3 regions of the Saccharopolyspora sp. NPDC002578 genome follow, and region 1 is predicted to be linked to each of the others. Evidence: riboswitches for the same ligand, from Rfam matches in the RefSeq annotation. Region 1 holds a riboswitch; each other region holds the start of a gene.
What was found. A riboswitch is a leader RNA that binds a small molecule or an ion and turns the genes downstream of it on or off. The one in region 1 is predicted to bind thiamine pyrophosphate.
Positions count from the first base shown of each region.

Region 1 (4,704 bases):
ATCTGGGCGGCGTCCATCTGGCTCCTCGCGTCGCGATCCGGGGACCCCCGCGTTCGCCGGAATCACACGCGTGTGATTCCGCCCCCATTACATCACGCGTCCCCGAAGGCCGTGCGCGGCCAACACGCCCTCGGCGGAGATCCGCGAACCGCCCGACGAAGATCACTCCGATGGGCGTCGCGCGCCGCGCGAACGGCCACGCCCGAGGCGGGTCGCGGCGGCGTACCGATATCCTCCGCCGCATGGCTGTTCACCCGATCCGCATCGTGGGCGACCCGGTTCTGCACCACCCCACCCGCCCCGTCGAGCACTTCGACGAGGCGCTGCGCACCCTGGTCGACGACATGTTCGAGACGAACACCGCCGCCAACGGTGCCGGGCTCGCAGCCACCCAGATCGGCGTCGACCTGCGGGTCTTCGTCTACGACTGCCCCGACGACGAGGGCGTGCGGCACCGCGGCGTGGTGGTCAACCCGACGCTGGAGACGAGCGCGATCCCCGAGACGATGCCGGACCCGGACGATGACTGGGAAGGCTGCCTGTCGGTGCCCGGCGAGGCGTTCCCGACCGGGCGGGCGAGCTGGGCGAAGGTCACCGGGTTCGACGTGGACGGCTCGCCCGTGGAGGTCGAGGGCACCGGGTTCTTCGCCCGCTGCCTGCAGCACGAGACCGACCATCTGGACGGCTACCTGTACTTGAACCGGCTGATCGGGCGCAACGCGCGCGCGGCGAAGAAAGCGGTGAAGCGCAACGGCTGGGGCGTTCCCGGCCACTCCTGGGACCCGGCGGTCGAAGGCGACCCGTTCGCCGACGACGAGGACTGAACCTCACCGCGGGAAGTCCTCCGTTTCCAGCGTGACGTCGAACGGCGACGGCAGCTCGATCGGCTTCCCGAACGGGACGGCGTGCGATTCCCGGTAGGCGTCGCCATCGGGTTCGGAGAACAGCGTGACCGTGGGCCAGCGCGGCGCGAAGCGGTCGATGAGCAGGTACAGCGGAATTCCGGCCTGCGCGTACGCCTCGTGCTTGGCGCCGCGGTCGGTCTCGGCACCGCTCTTCGACGTGATCTCCACGGCGAGCAGGGCGTCTTCGCCCGGCAACACGACCGCCGGTGTCATTCGCTCCCGCAAAGCCACCAGCAGATCAGGCACCACGATTCGCGAGGTAGACGGCGTTGCGATGCCTTGGGTCTGCAGAACCCTCCCAATCATCGGGTAGCGCCCGGACCAGAGCCTTGTTGACCCTGCTTCCGATGAGATTGTGGTTCTGACCTGGCGGCGGGGACATCACGATCCTCTCCTCGATGATCTCCGCGCGCCAGCCTTCTGGAAGGTCGAGGCGGTTCCAGACCTCGACGAACGTCTCCCAGGACGATTCCTGGAGCACCGGTGCAGCACTCACAGCGCGATCACCTCCTGTGCTGGTGTCGTCGCGCACTGTAACCTCCAGGTCTGACAAGAGTTCGTTTTCCCTGCTAGACAGCCTATCCCTGATCCGCCGCGCCGTCATCGACCCGAATCGGGGCTTGGCAGACCGTGGCGGCGCGGCTAACGTCGGCGCCGACAACTGATCGCGGGAGCTCGCACCGGAAGCGGGCTGAGAGGGCGGCTGGATCATCCGATCCGGGGCCGCCGACCGCCTGAACCTGACCGGATAATGCCGGCGTAGGGAGTGAACGGCCATGGCCGACGTGCGTCCCCCTCTGTCCACTGCGGACTCGAATGCCACCGGGACCGGTGTGACCACCGGGCCGATCAGCGGTTCCCGCAAGGTGCACCGCGAGGTCGGCGGCCTGCGGGTGCCCGCCCGCCGGATCGAGCTCAGCAACGGCGAGCACCTCGACGTCTACGACACCTCCGGGCCCTACACCGACGACACCGCGACCATCGACGTCCACAAAGGACTCCCGGAGACCCGCGCCGGCTGGTCCGCCGAGCACCGGACGCAGCTGGCCTGGGCGAAGGCGGGCGTGATCACCCGCGAGATGGAGTTCGTCGCCGCCCGCGAGGACCTGCCCGCCGAGCTGGTGCGCGACGAGATCGCCCGCGGTCGCGCGGTGCTGCCCGCCAACCGGTGCCACCCCGAGAGCGAACCGATGATCATCGGGAAGAAGTTCCTGGTGAAGGTCAACGCGAACATCGGCAACTCGGCGGTGACCTCGTCGGTGGAGGAGGAGGTCGAGAAGATGGTGTGGGCGGCCCGCTGGGGCGCCGACACGATCATGGACCTGTCCACCGGCAAGCGCATCCACGAGACGCGCGAGCGCATCCTGCGCAACTCGCCGGTGCCGGTCGGCACCGTGCCGATCTACCAGGCGCTGGAGAAGGTCAACGGCGACCCGGCCCGGCTGACCTGGGAGATCTACCGGGACACCGTGATCGAACAGTGCGAGCAGGGCGTCGACTACATGACCGTGCACGCCGGAGTGCTGCTGCGGTACGTGCCGCTGACCGCGCAGCGCGTCACCGGCATCGTCTCCCGCGGCGGCTCGATCATGGCCGCGTGGTGCCTGGCGCACCACCGCGAGAGCTTCCTCTACACGCACTTCTCCGAGCTGTGCGAGATCCTGCGCGACTACGACGTCACCTTCTCCCTCGGCGACGGCCTGCGCCCCGGCTCCATCGCCGACGCCAACGACCGCGCCCAGTTCGCCGAACTGGAGACGCTCGGCGAGCTCACCCGCATCGCCCGCGAACACGACGTGCAGGTGATGATCGAAGGCCCCGGCCACGTGCCGATGCACAAGATCGCGGAGAACGTGCGGCTCGAGGAGGAGCTGTGCGACGAGGCGCCGTTCTACACGCTGGGGCCGCTGACCACCGACATCGCGCCCGCCTACGACCACATCACCTCCGGGATCGGCGCGGCGATGATCGCGCAGGCCGGCACGGCGATGCTCTGCTACGTCACGCCGAAGGAGCACCTCGGACTGCCCGACCGGGACGACGTGAAGACCGGGGTGATCACCTACAAGATCGCCGCGCACGCCGGTGACCTCGCCAAGGGGCATCCGCGCGCTCAGGAGTGGGACGACGCGCTGTCGAAGGCGCGCTTCGAGTTCCGCTGGACCGACCAGTTCCACCTGGCGCTCGACCCCGACACCGCGAAGGCCTACCACGACCAGACGCTGCCCGCGGAACCCGCGAAGACCGCGCACTTCTGCTCGATGTGCGGGCCGAAGTTCTGCTCCATGAAGATCACCCAGGACGTGCGCGACTACGCCGAGAAGCACGGCCTCACCAGCGTCGAGGCGATCGAGGAAGGCATGCGGGAGAAGTCCGAGGAGTTCACCGGCTCCGGCGGCGAGGTCTACCTCCCCATCGTCAACTGACCGGAGTGAACGGACCGTTCGTCCCATCCGGCTGGACGAACGGTCCGTTCACCCGCTTCCGAGCACCCGCGGCGGCGCTCCCGATTCGAGGTGAACGGACCGCTTGCCCAACGGGTTCGGACGAACGGTCCGTTCACTCGCTTCCGGGCACGGCGGGCAGTGCTCGGGTGTTTCGCATCGGCAGGTTCCACACGGGCCGGATCGTCGGCGGGAAGGGGTCGTAGCATGGGCCGGATGCACGCGACACCCGCCCACCTGCGACAACCGGCGCACGACACGGCGCCGCCGACGGCGCTGACCATCGCCGGTTCCGACTCCGGCGGCAGCGCCGGCATGCACGCCGACCTCCGGGCCTTCTTCTCCTGCGGGGTGCACGGCATGACGGCCGTGACCGCGGTGACCGTGCAGAACACCGTCGGCGTCACCGGGCTCGTGGAGATCCCGCCGGAGACCGTCGCCGCGCAGATCGCCGCCGTCGCCTCCGACATCGGGGTGGACGCGGCGAAGACCGGGGTGCTGTCGTCGGCGGCGACGATCGAAGCCGTCGTCGCGGTCTGCGACGAGCACGGCATCGGGCGCACCGGCCGCACCCCGTTCGTCGTCGACCCCGTCGCCGCGTCCCGCAGCGGTGAGCCGCTGCTGCGCCCGGACGCCCTCGACGCCCTGCGCTGCCAGGCCTTCCCGCGCGCCACGCTGGTGACGCCGAACCTCGACGAGGTCCGGCTGCTCACCGGCCTGGAGGCGCGCAGCCGGGACGACCTGCTGGACGCGGCGAAGGCGATCCACGACTTCGGCCCCGACTGGGTGCTGATCAAGAGCGGCCACCTGCTCGACGACCCGGAGTGCGTGGACCTGCTGTTCAACGGCACCGACGCGATCCCGCTGCCCGGCCCGCGCTATTCGACGGAGCACACGCACGGCGCGGGCGACGTGTTCGCCTCGGCGATCACGGCCGCGCTGGCGAAGGGCGCGTCGATGCCGGACGCCGTCGCCGCCGGCAAGCGGTTCGTGACGCGCAGCGTGGAGCACGCGTACCCGCTCGGCTCGGGCGTGGGGCCGGTGTCGACGTTCTGGCGGGTGAGCCCGCGCTCGCTCTGATCCGGCGGACAGACGCGTAGTTGAGACGGGCTCGACCACGGAACAGGCCGAAATCGAGACTTGAGTTACCGGATCGGGTGATTTTCAACGCCACGGGTAACTCACAAGGCGGGTTTCGTCGACATAAAGCGTGAGGCATGCGGCAGCCCCCGCCGGTGAGCACCGGCGACGCGCGCGCTGCGCCTGCCCCCCGCACACGCAACGAGAACGTCAGGAGCGAAGCGACCGCCGTGGCAGCATCCGGGTGGACGACCATGAAGAACCGGCTGATCGCC
Region 1 covers NZ_JBSFWJ010000018.1:91,530-96,233, forward strand. The annotation lists gene ACWD38_RS11895 (peptide deformylase) at 243-824, shown strand; gene ACWD38_RS11900 (Uma2 family endonuclease) at 828-1,211, opposite strand; gene ACWD38_RS11905 (hypothetical protein) at 1,144-1,437, opposite strand; TPP riboswitch at 1,563-1,688, shown strand; gene thiC (phosphomethylpyrimidine synthase ThiC) at 1,682-3,331, shown strand; gene thiD (bifunctional hydroxymethylpyrimidine kinase/phosphomethylpyrimidine kinase) at 3,566-4,429, shown strand; gene ACWD38_RS11920 (FUSC family protein) at 4,684-4,704, shown strand, end outside.

Region 2 (4,704 bases), on a different contig from region 1:
CGTGGAGTTCCGCTTCAACGTGTGACCGGCGGCGTTGCTCCTGAGGGTTGCGTCGGGGCGGGGTCAGCGGTGGGTGAGCACGTTGATGACGTTGCCGCCGGGGTCGCGGAAGAAGAAGCGCCGAACGCCCCACTCCTCGTCGGTCAGCGGGTGGACGACCTCGAAGCCCTGGCGCACGACCTCGTCGTGCGCGGAGTCGACGTCGGCGACGTCCAGCGACGCGACGGGGTTGCAGGGGGCGGTGCGGTCGGTGGTCATGAGGCTGAACTGGGCCGTGCCGCCGCTGCCCAAGGTGGCGATCCAGCCGTGGTCCATCAGCACGTCCAACCCCAGCACTCGCTGGTACGCCGCGACGGCGGTGGGCAGCTCGGGCACGGTCAGGATCGGCACGGCTCGTTTGAGGTCCACCGCCGGAGTATGCGGCGGTCGCCGACGTCGTGGCCAGTGCCGCCGGGTTCCGCGCGAACGGTGATCACGGCCGCGCGCGCGAGTTGCGCATGGCCCTCGTGAGGGTGATCGGTGCGCCCGAGTCGGCGCTTCGCCGGCCGGAGGTGAACTCCGCGTACTCCGGGCCGTCCACGGCGTACAAGGCCAGGCGGCCGCGGGGGTCGGCGTGGATGCCCCAGCCGTAGCGCTTGCCGAGCTGGGAGGAACGCAGGCACGGCTGGCTGCGCGCGAAGAACTCGAGGCGGGCGTGGACCCGATCTTCGTCCGGGATGCCCTGCCGATCCGCGAAGACGGTGAACAGGACGTCGCCGGACGTGAACTCGTACGGATGCCCCGCGATCAGCGCGTAGGTGCGCGCGGAGACAGAAGGATCATCGCCCTTGGCCGGGGGCACCGTTCCCGTCTTCGCCGGGCAGTCCTCGGCCACGGCGATGAACGTGTCCACGTAATCCACCCGCTCCATGGCGCAACTTTACTGCCTGTCTTCGACCTCGGTTTTGCGTAGCGGGTCGCTCAGCGGAACCTCAGCGGCTTCCTCGCTGCCCTTTTGCCGGTGTGATCGCGATTTCTGATGTATGCCGTGCACGGCGAAATCGCTGTCCTCGCGAGGAAGCCGCTGAGAACCCGCCGGTGGTCTTGTTGCTCAGGCTGGTCACTGCTCAGCGGCTTCGCCGCTGACAGGACAAACGACCACGAACGCCGCTCACCTGGAAATACAAGATCAAAGATGGGCGGTCAGTCCTGGGTGACTGCCGCGGCGAGGAATCCGCAGGTAGATCGGGTTCAAGTTGACGGCGTACCGGGGAGGAGCGCGGAAGCCGGTGCGATTCGGGAAGCCGGTCTCGGGTTGGCCGGAGAACGGGCCGCGATGCGTTCGAGCGGAGGTGCCGGGAAACGATTGCTGTCGTTGTCGATCGGTTGACCCCTGATCGGGGGTCGGGGTGCGGCTCACGCGGAATTCTCCGGAGTGCCGAATGCGGATCCGGCACATTCGGGTGAAACGTTGCGAGGTGCCGGTAGCTGAGCGCTGGTGCCGCTCAGCTGCTGGTAGAAGCGCCGGGTGTCATGATTCGCATGGCGTTACCGGCCGCTTTAAGTTGTGCCCATGCAGCTCATCACCTCGATCTGCGGGGACTGCAACGGCAAGGGTTGCGGTAACTGTGGTGACACCGGAACGATCACCATTCTTGAGGACTAGCAGGCGAAATCCGCGATTTCGCGGGATGGCCCGCCGCGCGCGATGCGGCGGGCGCCGCCGCCCACCCCGCACCGTTCGAGCACTGCTCCCGCCCCGCCGTCGACGGGGTGACGGCCACCGTCCGCCCGCGCCCGTCGAAGCGGGCCGTGCGCAGCGGGCATCGCTGCTAGCGTGCCGAAGATGGCTACCACCGAGCCCGTCCTGGTCATCGGTGCCGGAGTGACCGGTCTCAGCACCGCCGTCACCCTCGCCGAAGCCGGTGTCCCGGTGCGCATCCGCACCGACGAACGGCCCGCCGAGACCACCTCGGCCGTCGCCGGGGCGATGTGGGGGCCGGCGCTGCTGCAACCCGCCGACCGCGTTCAGGGCTGGGTCGCCCGCACCTACCACCGCCTCGTCGAACTCGCCGCCGACGACACCAGCGGCGTGCACCTCGCCGCCGGGCGGATGGCGGCCCGCGTCGACCTCGGCGACCAGCTGCCGCCCGAGGCGCTGCTGCTGCCCGACCTGCGCCGTTGCGCACCCGACGAGCTACCGGACGGGTTCGTCAGCGGCTACCGGGCGACCGCGCCGCTGATCGACATGCCGCGCTACCTCGACCACCTCACCGAGCGGTTCCGGGCCGCCGGTGGGGAACTGCTGCTCAGCCCGGTGTCCTCGCTGGTCGAAGCGGTCGAGGAAGCGGGCAGGGTCGTGAACTGCACCGGAGTGGGCGCGCACGAACTCGTCGGCGATCCCGGAGTGCGTCCCGTGCGGGGCCAGCACGTCGTCGTGCGCAACCCCGGTGTCACCGAGTACTTCGTGGAGATCGGAGCCGGCCCCGAGTTCACCGCGTACATGCCGCACGGCGACCACGTGGTGCTCGGCGGTACCGCGGTCGACCAGGACTGGTCGCGCATCCCCGGACGCGAAGCGGGCGCCGCCATCCTGCGGCGCTGCGCGCACGTCGAACCGCTGCTCGCCGGAGCCGACGTGCTCGGCGAGACCGTGGGACTCCGCCCCGGACGGGACGCGGTCAGGCTGGAGGTCGAGCGGTTCGGCGGCGGCACCGTCGTGCACAACTACGGGCACTCCGGGTGCGGCGTCGCGCTGTCCTGGGGCTGCGCCGCGGAAGCCGCCGAGCTGGTGCTGACCGGCTGAGGTCAGGACAGGGCGTCGACGACCCCGTCGATCTCCTCCGCCAGCGTGACGTCCTTCGCCGTGATGCCGCCCTGCGAATGCGTCGACAGCGAGAACGTGACCTTGCGCCAGCGGATGTCGATGTCCGGGTGGTGGTTCTCGCTCTCGGCGATCTCCGCGATCCGGTTCACGCCCTGGATGGCCTGCGGGAAGCTCGCGAACTCCACCGTCCGCGTGATCGTGGTTCCGTCCTGGGCCCACTCCGGCAGTCCGGCGAGCGCTTCGGCGACCTGGGTGTCGTTCAGCAGTTCGGTCATGGCTCCATGGTGGTGGTCGACCGGCCGGATTGCGACCGTCGGCCCCACCCGGAGCGGTGACACGTAGACTGCCGTCGCCACGGGAGTCCAGCGCGCTGGGCTGAGAGGAGGGGCGAATCCCCTCGACCGTCCGCACCTGAACCGGATCATGCCGGCGCAGGGAGGTGTCGCGATCAGCTCGACGTTGCACACGTGGCCGTTGCCGTGTGCTGCTCGGGAGGACCGTTGAACCGTTACCTGCGCTGGGTCGCCGCCCTTGCGGTCGCCTCGCTCACCACCGGGTGCTCGCTCATCGGGAGCTCCGGCCCGGAGCCCGCCGCGCGCACCGTCACGCTCGTCGCGCACGATTCGTTCGTCGCCGACCCCGCCGTGCTCGCCGACTTCGAACGGCGCAGCGGCATCCACCTGGAAGTCCGCAACAGCGGTGACGCGGGCGAGCTGACGAACAAGCTGGTGCTGTCCCGAGCCGCGCCGCTCGGCGACGTCGCCTACGGCGTCGACTCGACGTTCGCGTCCCGCGCGCTCGGCGCAGGCGTGTTCGCGCCGCACCGGTCCGCCGCGGCCGAACGCGGACCGCAGCGGTACGCGCAGGACCAGGAGCAGCGGCTCACCGCGATCGACGTCGCCGACGTGTGCCTGAACATCGACACCGGCTGGTTCGCGCAGCACCGGGTGCCGGAGCCCGCGACGTTGCGCGACCTCACCGACCCCCGCTACCGCGGGCTGATCGCGTTACCGGACCCGACGACGTCCTCACCCGGGCTCGCGTTCCTGCTCGGCACCGTCGCCGCCTTCGGCGATCCCGGCTGGCAGGACTACTGGCGGGACCTGACCGCGAACGACGTGAAGCTCTCCGCCGGTTGGGAAGAGGCCTACAACCAGGACTTCTCCGGATCCACCGGGCAGGGGCCGCGGCCGATCGTGCTGTCCTACGCCTCCTCGCCCGCCGCGGAGGTCGACGAGACCGGCCGCCCGCGCACCCGGGCGCTGCTCGACACCTGCTACCGGCAGGTCGAGTACGCCGGTGTGCTGGCCGGGGCGAAGGACCCGCAGGCCGCCGGTGAAGTCGTCGACTTCCTGCTCTCACCTGAATTCCAAGCGCAGGTGCCGGACCAGATGTACGTGTACCCCGCGGTCGACGGGGTCGCGCTGCCTCCGGGCTGGGCGGAGAGCGCGCCGCTGCCGCAGGGCCCGGCGGAGCTGCCCGCAGCCGAGGTGGAACGCGACCGGGACCGCTGGGTGGAGCAGTGGCGGACGCTGGTGCGGGGATGAACCACGGCCTCCGCCGGCGGTTGCCCGTGGCGCTCGCCGCGGTGATCGTGCTCGGTTTCCTCGGGCTGTTCTTCGCCTGGCCCGTCGCGGCGATCGTCGGGCTGGGACTGCGCGGTGAAGTCGGGGCGGTGCTGGTCGAGCCGTCGACGTGGCGGCTCGTGGGCTTCACGCTCGGGCAAGCCGCCGCGTCCACCGCCGTCGCGTTGCTGGCGGGACTGCCGCTGGCCTACGTGCTGGCCCGGCTCGCGGTCCCCGGCCGCGGGCTGCTGCGGGTCGCGGTGACCGTGCCGTTCGTGCTGCCGACGATCGTGGTGGGCATGGCGTTCCGGGCGTTGTTCGGCGCCGATGCCG
Region 2 covers NZ_JBSFWJ010000007.1:73,115-77,818, reverse strand. The annotation lists gene ychF (redox-regulated ATPase YchF) at 1-25, shown strand, start outside; gene ACWD38_RS05980 (VOC family protein) at 64-408, opposite strand; gene ACWD38_RS05975 (DUF6157 family protein) at 473-910, opposite strand; gene ACWD38_RS05970 (FAD-dependent oxidoreductase) at 1,826-2,785, shown strand; gene ACWD38_RS05965 (4a-hydroxytetrahydrobiopterin dehydratase) at 2,788-3,081, opposite strand; TPP riboswitch at 3,151-3,261, shown strand; gene ACWD38_RS05960 (thiamine ABC transporter substrate-binding protein) at 3,307-4,353, shown strand; gene ACWD38_RS05955 (ABC transporter permease) at 4,350-4,704, shown strand, end outside.
Region 2: it holds a riboswitch for thiamine pyrophosphate, as region 1 does, so the genes downstream of both, ACWD38_RS05960 (thiamine ABC transporter substrate-binding protein) here and thiC (phosphomethylpyrimidine synthase ThiC) in region 1, are expected to answer to the same signal.

Region 3 (4,704 bases), on a different contig from region 1:
TTCGTTAACACCACTCGAAAGTGCTCCTGATCACGAATTGATCGCGCCGCCGCAGCGCCTCTGACCACCCGACTCTCCGGTTCCACGCGCACCCGATCGACGCTACTCAGGGTGATCAAAAATCTCGGCCGTCGAGCCGCCCTCGCGACAGGGCGAAGCCTCGTGCGCAGGGAAGAACCGTGCCGCCGCAACGAGTTCTCAGGCCGGGAGCCAGCGCGCCGTCGGCCACTGCTCGCGATTCCACGCGCCGTCCCAGAACATCCACTCGTACTCGCTGGCGCGCGCGAACGCGGCCAGCATCCGCTGCCGCATCGGCGCATCGGCCGCCGCCGCGACCCGGTCCACGAGCTCGCGGGCGTTGAGCACCGCCGCCGCGAACTCGTCGTCGGCGTACGTCTCGATCCACCGCCGGTACGGGTGGCCCGACACGTCCCCGACGGCGGCCAGGATCTCGCTGCCCACGTGCTGGTACACCCAGAAGCACGGCAGGATCGCCGCCAGCAGCACCGGATACGGCTCCACCAGCGCGCTGCCGCGCAAGAACGAGGTGTAGGCCGTGCACGACGGCGAGGTCACCACCCCGGCGAGGTCGGCCTCGGTGAGCCCGAACTCCTCCACGTACCCGGCGTGCAACCGGCGTTCCTCCACCAGCGCGCCTTGCGCCGCACCGGCCAGGAACGCCGCGTCGGCGGGGTCCTCCGCCCGCGTGGACGCCGCGGTCAGCGCCTGCGCGAAACCGACCAGGTACCGCGCGTCCTGCACGATGTAGAACGCGAACCGCTCCCGGTCCAGCGCGCCGTCGGTGAGCGCCGCGTTGAACGGGTGCTCGACGATGGCCTGCTGCAACGCGGCGGTGTGCTCCCACGCGCCCGCGCAGAAACCGCCGGGCGGTGGGGCGGGAAGCCTGCTCATGAACGGTCCCTCCAGAAGATCGGGTTCACCACCAGCGGTGGAAGTGGTGCACGGGGCCGTGCCCCCGGCCCACGTCCAGCCGGTCCGCGGCGCGCAACGCCTCGGTCAGGTACTCCTTGCCGTCGCGGACCGCCGAGGACCAGTCCGGCCGCTGCGGGCGCAGTGCCGCGATGGCCGCCGACAACGTGCACCCGGTGCCGTGGTCGTTCGTGGTCTCGATCCGCTCGCGGCGCAGGAACTCGGCTTCGCCGTCGCCGCGGAAGAGGTCGAGGCTCGCCGCCTCGCGCAGGTGCCCGCCCTTGAGCAGCACCTGCTTGGCGCCCAAGCCGGTCAGCCGCTCGGCCTGCCCGGCCATCCCGCCGGAGTCGGTGATCTCCCGCTCCCCCAGCAGATCCGCTGCCTCCGGCAGGTTCGGCGTGATCAGGTCCACTCGCGGCAGCAGCTCGTCGCGCAGCACCGCGACCGCCTCGTCGGCGAGCAGCCGGTGCCCGCTCTTGGCGACCATCACCGGATCCAGCACCACGTGCGGCGGCGCGTAGCGGTCGAGCACGGCCACGACCGCGCGGATCACCCCGGTTCCCGCCAGCATCCCGATCTTCACCGCGTCCACCCGCACGTCGTCGAGCAGCGTGGTGAGCTGGGAGGTGACGAACTCCGGCGGTACTTCCCGCACCTCGGCGACGCCGGTGGTGGTCTGCGCGACCAGCGCCGTCACCACCGACATGCCGTAGGCGCCGTTGGCGGAGAAGGCTTTCAGGTCGGCTTGAATCCCGGCACCGCCGCTGGGGTCGGTTCCGGCGATCGTCAGCACGTTGGGAACGGGCCGGGCGAATTCCGGCCGGGCAGCACGAACGGTCACGTGGGTGACGTCCCTCCGCTAGCACGAACTAGGTCAGGTTCGACGGGTCTGCTCTCAGCCCGGCCGCTCGCCGGGCACCCCGCGTCACTGCCCCCAACCTAGCAAGCACGGTCAACCCGCCGGAGTCGCCGATCTCGCCGTGCCCTGCGCCGCTCTCATTCGATGAGCCCGATGACCGCTCCCGCGGCGAAGTGCTCGCCCGCCGCGCCCTGCCGCCACAACGTGCCCGAGGCGGAGGCGCGCACGGTGCGCCGGACGCCGTCGGTCACCACCTCCGCGACGGCGGTGCCGCTGCGCACCGGGGCGCCGTCGGCCGCCAGCCAGCGGGCGAGGACCCCCGGCTCGTGCGGATCCTGCCGCGGCCAGGGGAAGTGCAGGTCCGTCACGAGCACACGCCTCCGCAATCGATCATCGTTGCGGTCAGCATGAGCGGTGATCCTTCTCACCACAAGCGAAGCGCGTGCTCGGCTTCGTACGTCGAGTGGCCCAGCGCGGCATCCGCGCCGGACCGAGGGTGCTCCGCCGAACAGCCGCATTAACACGATCGGAGCAGCGCAGCCAGTCATTCCGGTAGCCACGCGAATGCAACGTGCGAGCTGATCGATCCGTCTAGAGTTCGAGATCCGGCCAAGCGGATCGAAGCGCGGCTCGGGACGTCCTGACAGGTATGGGGGTGGGAGCGAAGTGTTCCCCGATCAAGAGCACGTCTGGTGGATCGTCGGAGCAGGGCAGCGGGTCCGGCACGCGATCACGGTGCGCCCCGGTGCCAGACCCGCCGGTGATCCGGTGACCGCGCTGTGCGCGACGACGATCAAACTCCCGCACGAGACCTGGCCGGCCACCAAGGAACCGTCGAGCCGCCGCATCACCGAGCGTTGCCCGGAGTGCGAGCAGCACGTCGACGAACAGCTGGAGCGCGACCGGGATCTCGTGGTCACCACCTGGGACGCGTGAGCGCGAGCGAAGTCACACAGCCGACCGCTGATCACCTAGTGAGGCGACCCTGCGTGGCGGATTAAAGTTGACGCAATGGACACCACTGCCGACGCCCCTCAGTCCGCCCGCTCCCGCCGCTCGACCCGGCCGGATCCGGCGAAGGTCTGGGCTCCGCTGGCCGGTCTCGCCGATGCAGCGGCGCAGGGCGGGACGTCCGGAGCCGTCGCGATCACCCGCGGATTCGACCGCAACAGCAGGCTGCGCGCCAAGGCGCTGCGCGACCTGCTGGAGGAGCGGAACGTCGCGGCCATCGAGATCACGCCCGCGGTGGGCAGCGAACGCCTGCTCGCCGACACCGAGATCACCTCCGTGGTGAACCTCATCGGACCCGGTTCCTGGGCTCCCCACCGGCTGGCCGCGAAGCTGCGCACGCCGCTGCTGGCTCCGCGCGCGGAGGAGAACTCCGAGCAGGACGAGGTCGCCAGGGACGTCATCGGCGTCACCGGTGCCGAAGGGGCGCGCGACGTCGCCCTCTCGCACGTCGCGGTGCGCCCGGAGTCCGACGGCGAGGGCAGCCTCATCGTCACCGCCGACGGCGAACCGCTGTCGGTGCCAGGTGGCGCCGCCGCGATCACCTTGCGCGAGCAGCGGCTGGAGATCCAGCTCGCCGGACCGGACTTCGCCGAGCAGACCTTCACCGCGGCCGAGGTCCGGGTGGAGACGGCCGACGCGCCGCACCGCCTGGTCCGCGACGAACTGCCCATCGCGGAGTTCGAGGGCGCGCTGACCTTCACCGCCGAGCCGCGGGGCCTGGTCGTCCGACCGGTCTGACCGAACCCGCGCGATACGCACGCACCGAGCCGCTGCTCACCGGCCGACGCCACCGGGCAGCGGCTTCGTCGTGTCCGGGCCCGGTCACAGCACCCGGTTGAGCAGCGCCGTCAGCGCCGCGAGCACCACTCCCACCAGGGCCAGCGTGAGCGGTGAGAGCGTGCCGGGGAACAGCGCGTTGCCGACCGCCCACCAGAGCACCAGCAGCGCGACGAGGGCGAGCAGCGCGCTCGTGACGGCCATCAGCGGCCGGTAGCGCGGCACCGCCCGCAGGTTGGCCCGGGCCACGGGTGTCATCCGGCGCACCGTGATCGCCACCGGCAGCACCACGAGCGCCACGACGAGCACGCCCAGCAGCGAGTCCGACCGGGTCGGGGCGGAGCCGAGCCCGAGCAGCAATCCCAGCACTCCGATCGCGAGCACCAGCAGCACCCGGTGCAGCGTGCGCCACAGCAGCCTGTCGTAACCAGCCATGATCGCAGTGTCCCAGGACGTGCCCGGACCCCCTAGAGCGCGCTCGCTCCCGCGCCGGGCCGCCACTCCGGGTGAGCACCGGCGTGGGAAATCTACGATTAATCAAGCGAACACCCGTCACGTCAGTGATCCTGAGGCGTCTCAGCCACGAGAGCGCACCGCACAGGCGCGTTCGGCGCAGAGGGAGGAGGTCGGCGTGGTCAGCAGCGAACAGTGGCAGGTCAGCTGCCGCGATGTCGCGGGCAGGCGGCGGAGCATGGCGGTGTACGTGCAGCAGGGCAACGTTGTCGTGGTCGCACCGCCTGGGGAGACCGCCGTGCTGGCACCATTGGAGGCGGGTCGGCTGCGAGCAGCGATACGGGAGGCCGTGGTGGCCGCCGCAGCGCCGGAACAGAGCATTTCGGACCAGTGAGCCCTTCCCCCGCGCCTCCCCTCAAGGCATTATCTACTGACGAGTAGTTAAATCGGAGGAGACGCGTGGCGATGTGGCGACGGCCGGCGGAACGGACACGAGAGGTGGCGGCGGACGTCGTCGCCCGAGCCAAGGGGGACCGCCTCAGCTCCGGCTTGCACACGCTGTGGCTGCTGGTCCGGCAAGGCGTGGTGCGGCCGATGCGCCCGGACAAACTGGTGCGCATCGTGTTCGCGTGGCGGCGCTGGGGGGTGACTCCCGCGCTCGGCTACGCCGTCGC
Region 3 covers NZ_JBSFWJ010000006.1:58,480-63,183, forward strand. The annotation lists gene tenA (thiaminase II) at 199-912, opposite strand; gene thiD (bifunctional hydroxymethylpyrimidine kinase/phosphomethylpyrimidine kinase) at 938-1,771, opposite strand; TPP riboswitch at 1,765-1,863, opposite strand; gene ACWD38_RS05145 (biotin attachment protein) at 1,927-2,157, opposite strand; gene ACWD38_RS05150 (hypothetical protein) at 2,456-2,725, shown strand; gene ACWD38_RS05155 (hypothetical protein) at 2,801-3,538, shown strand; gene ACWD38_RS05160 (hypothetical protein) at 3,623-4,012, opposite strand; gene ACWD38_RS05165 (hypothetical protein) at 4,209-4,424, shown strand; gene ACWD38_RS05170 (AMP-binding protein) at 4,496-4,704, shown strand, end outside.
Region 3: it holds a riboswitch for thiamine pyrophosphate, as region 1 does, so the genes downstream of both, thiD (bifunctional hydroxymethylpyrimidine kinase/phosphomethylpyrimidine kinase) here and thiC (phosphomethylpyrimidine synthase ThiC) in region 1, are expected to answer to the same signal.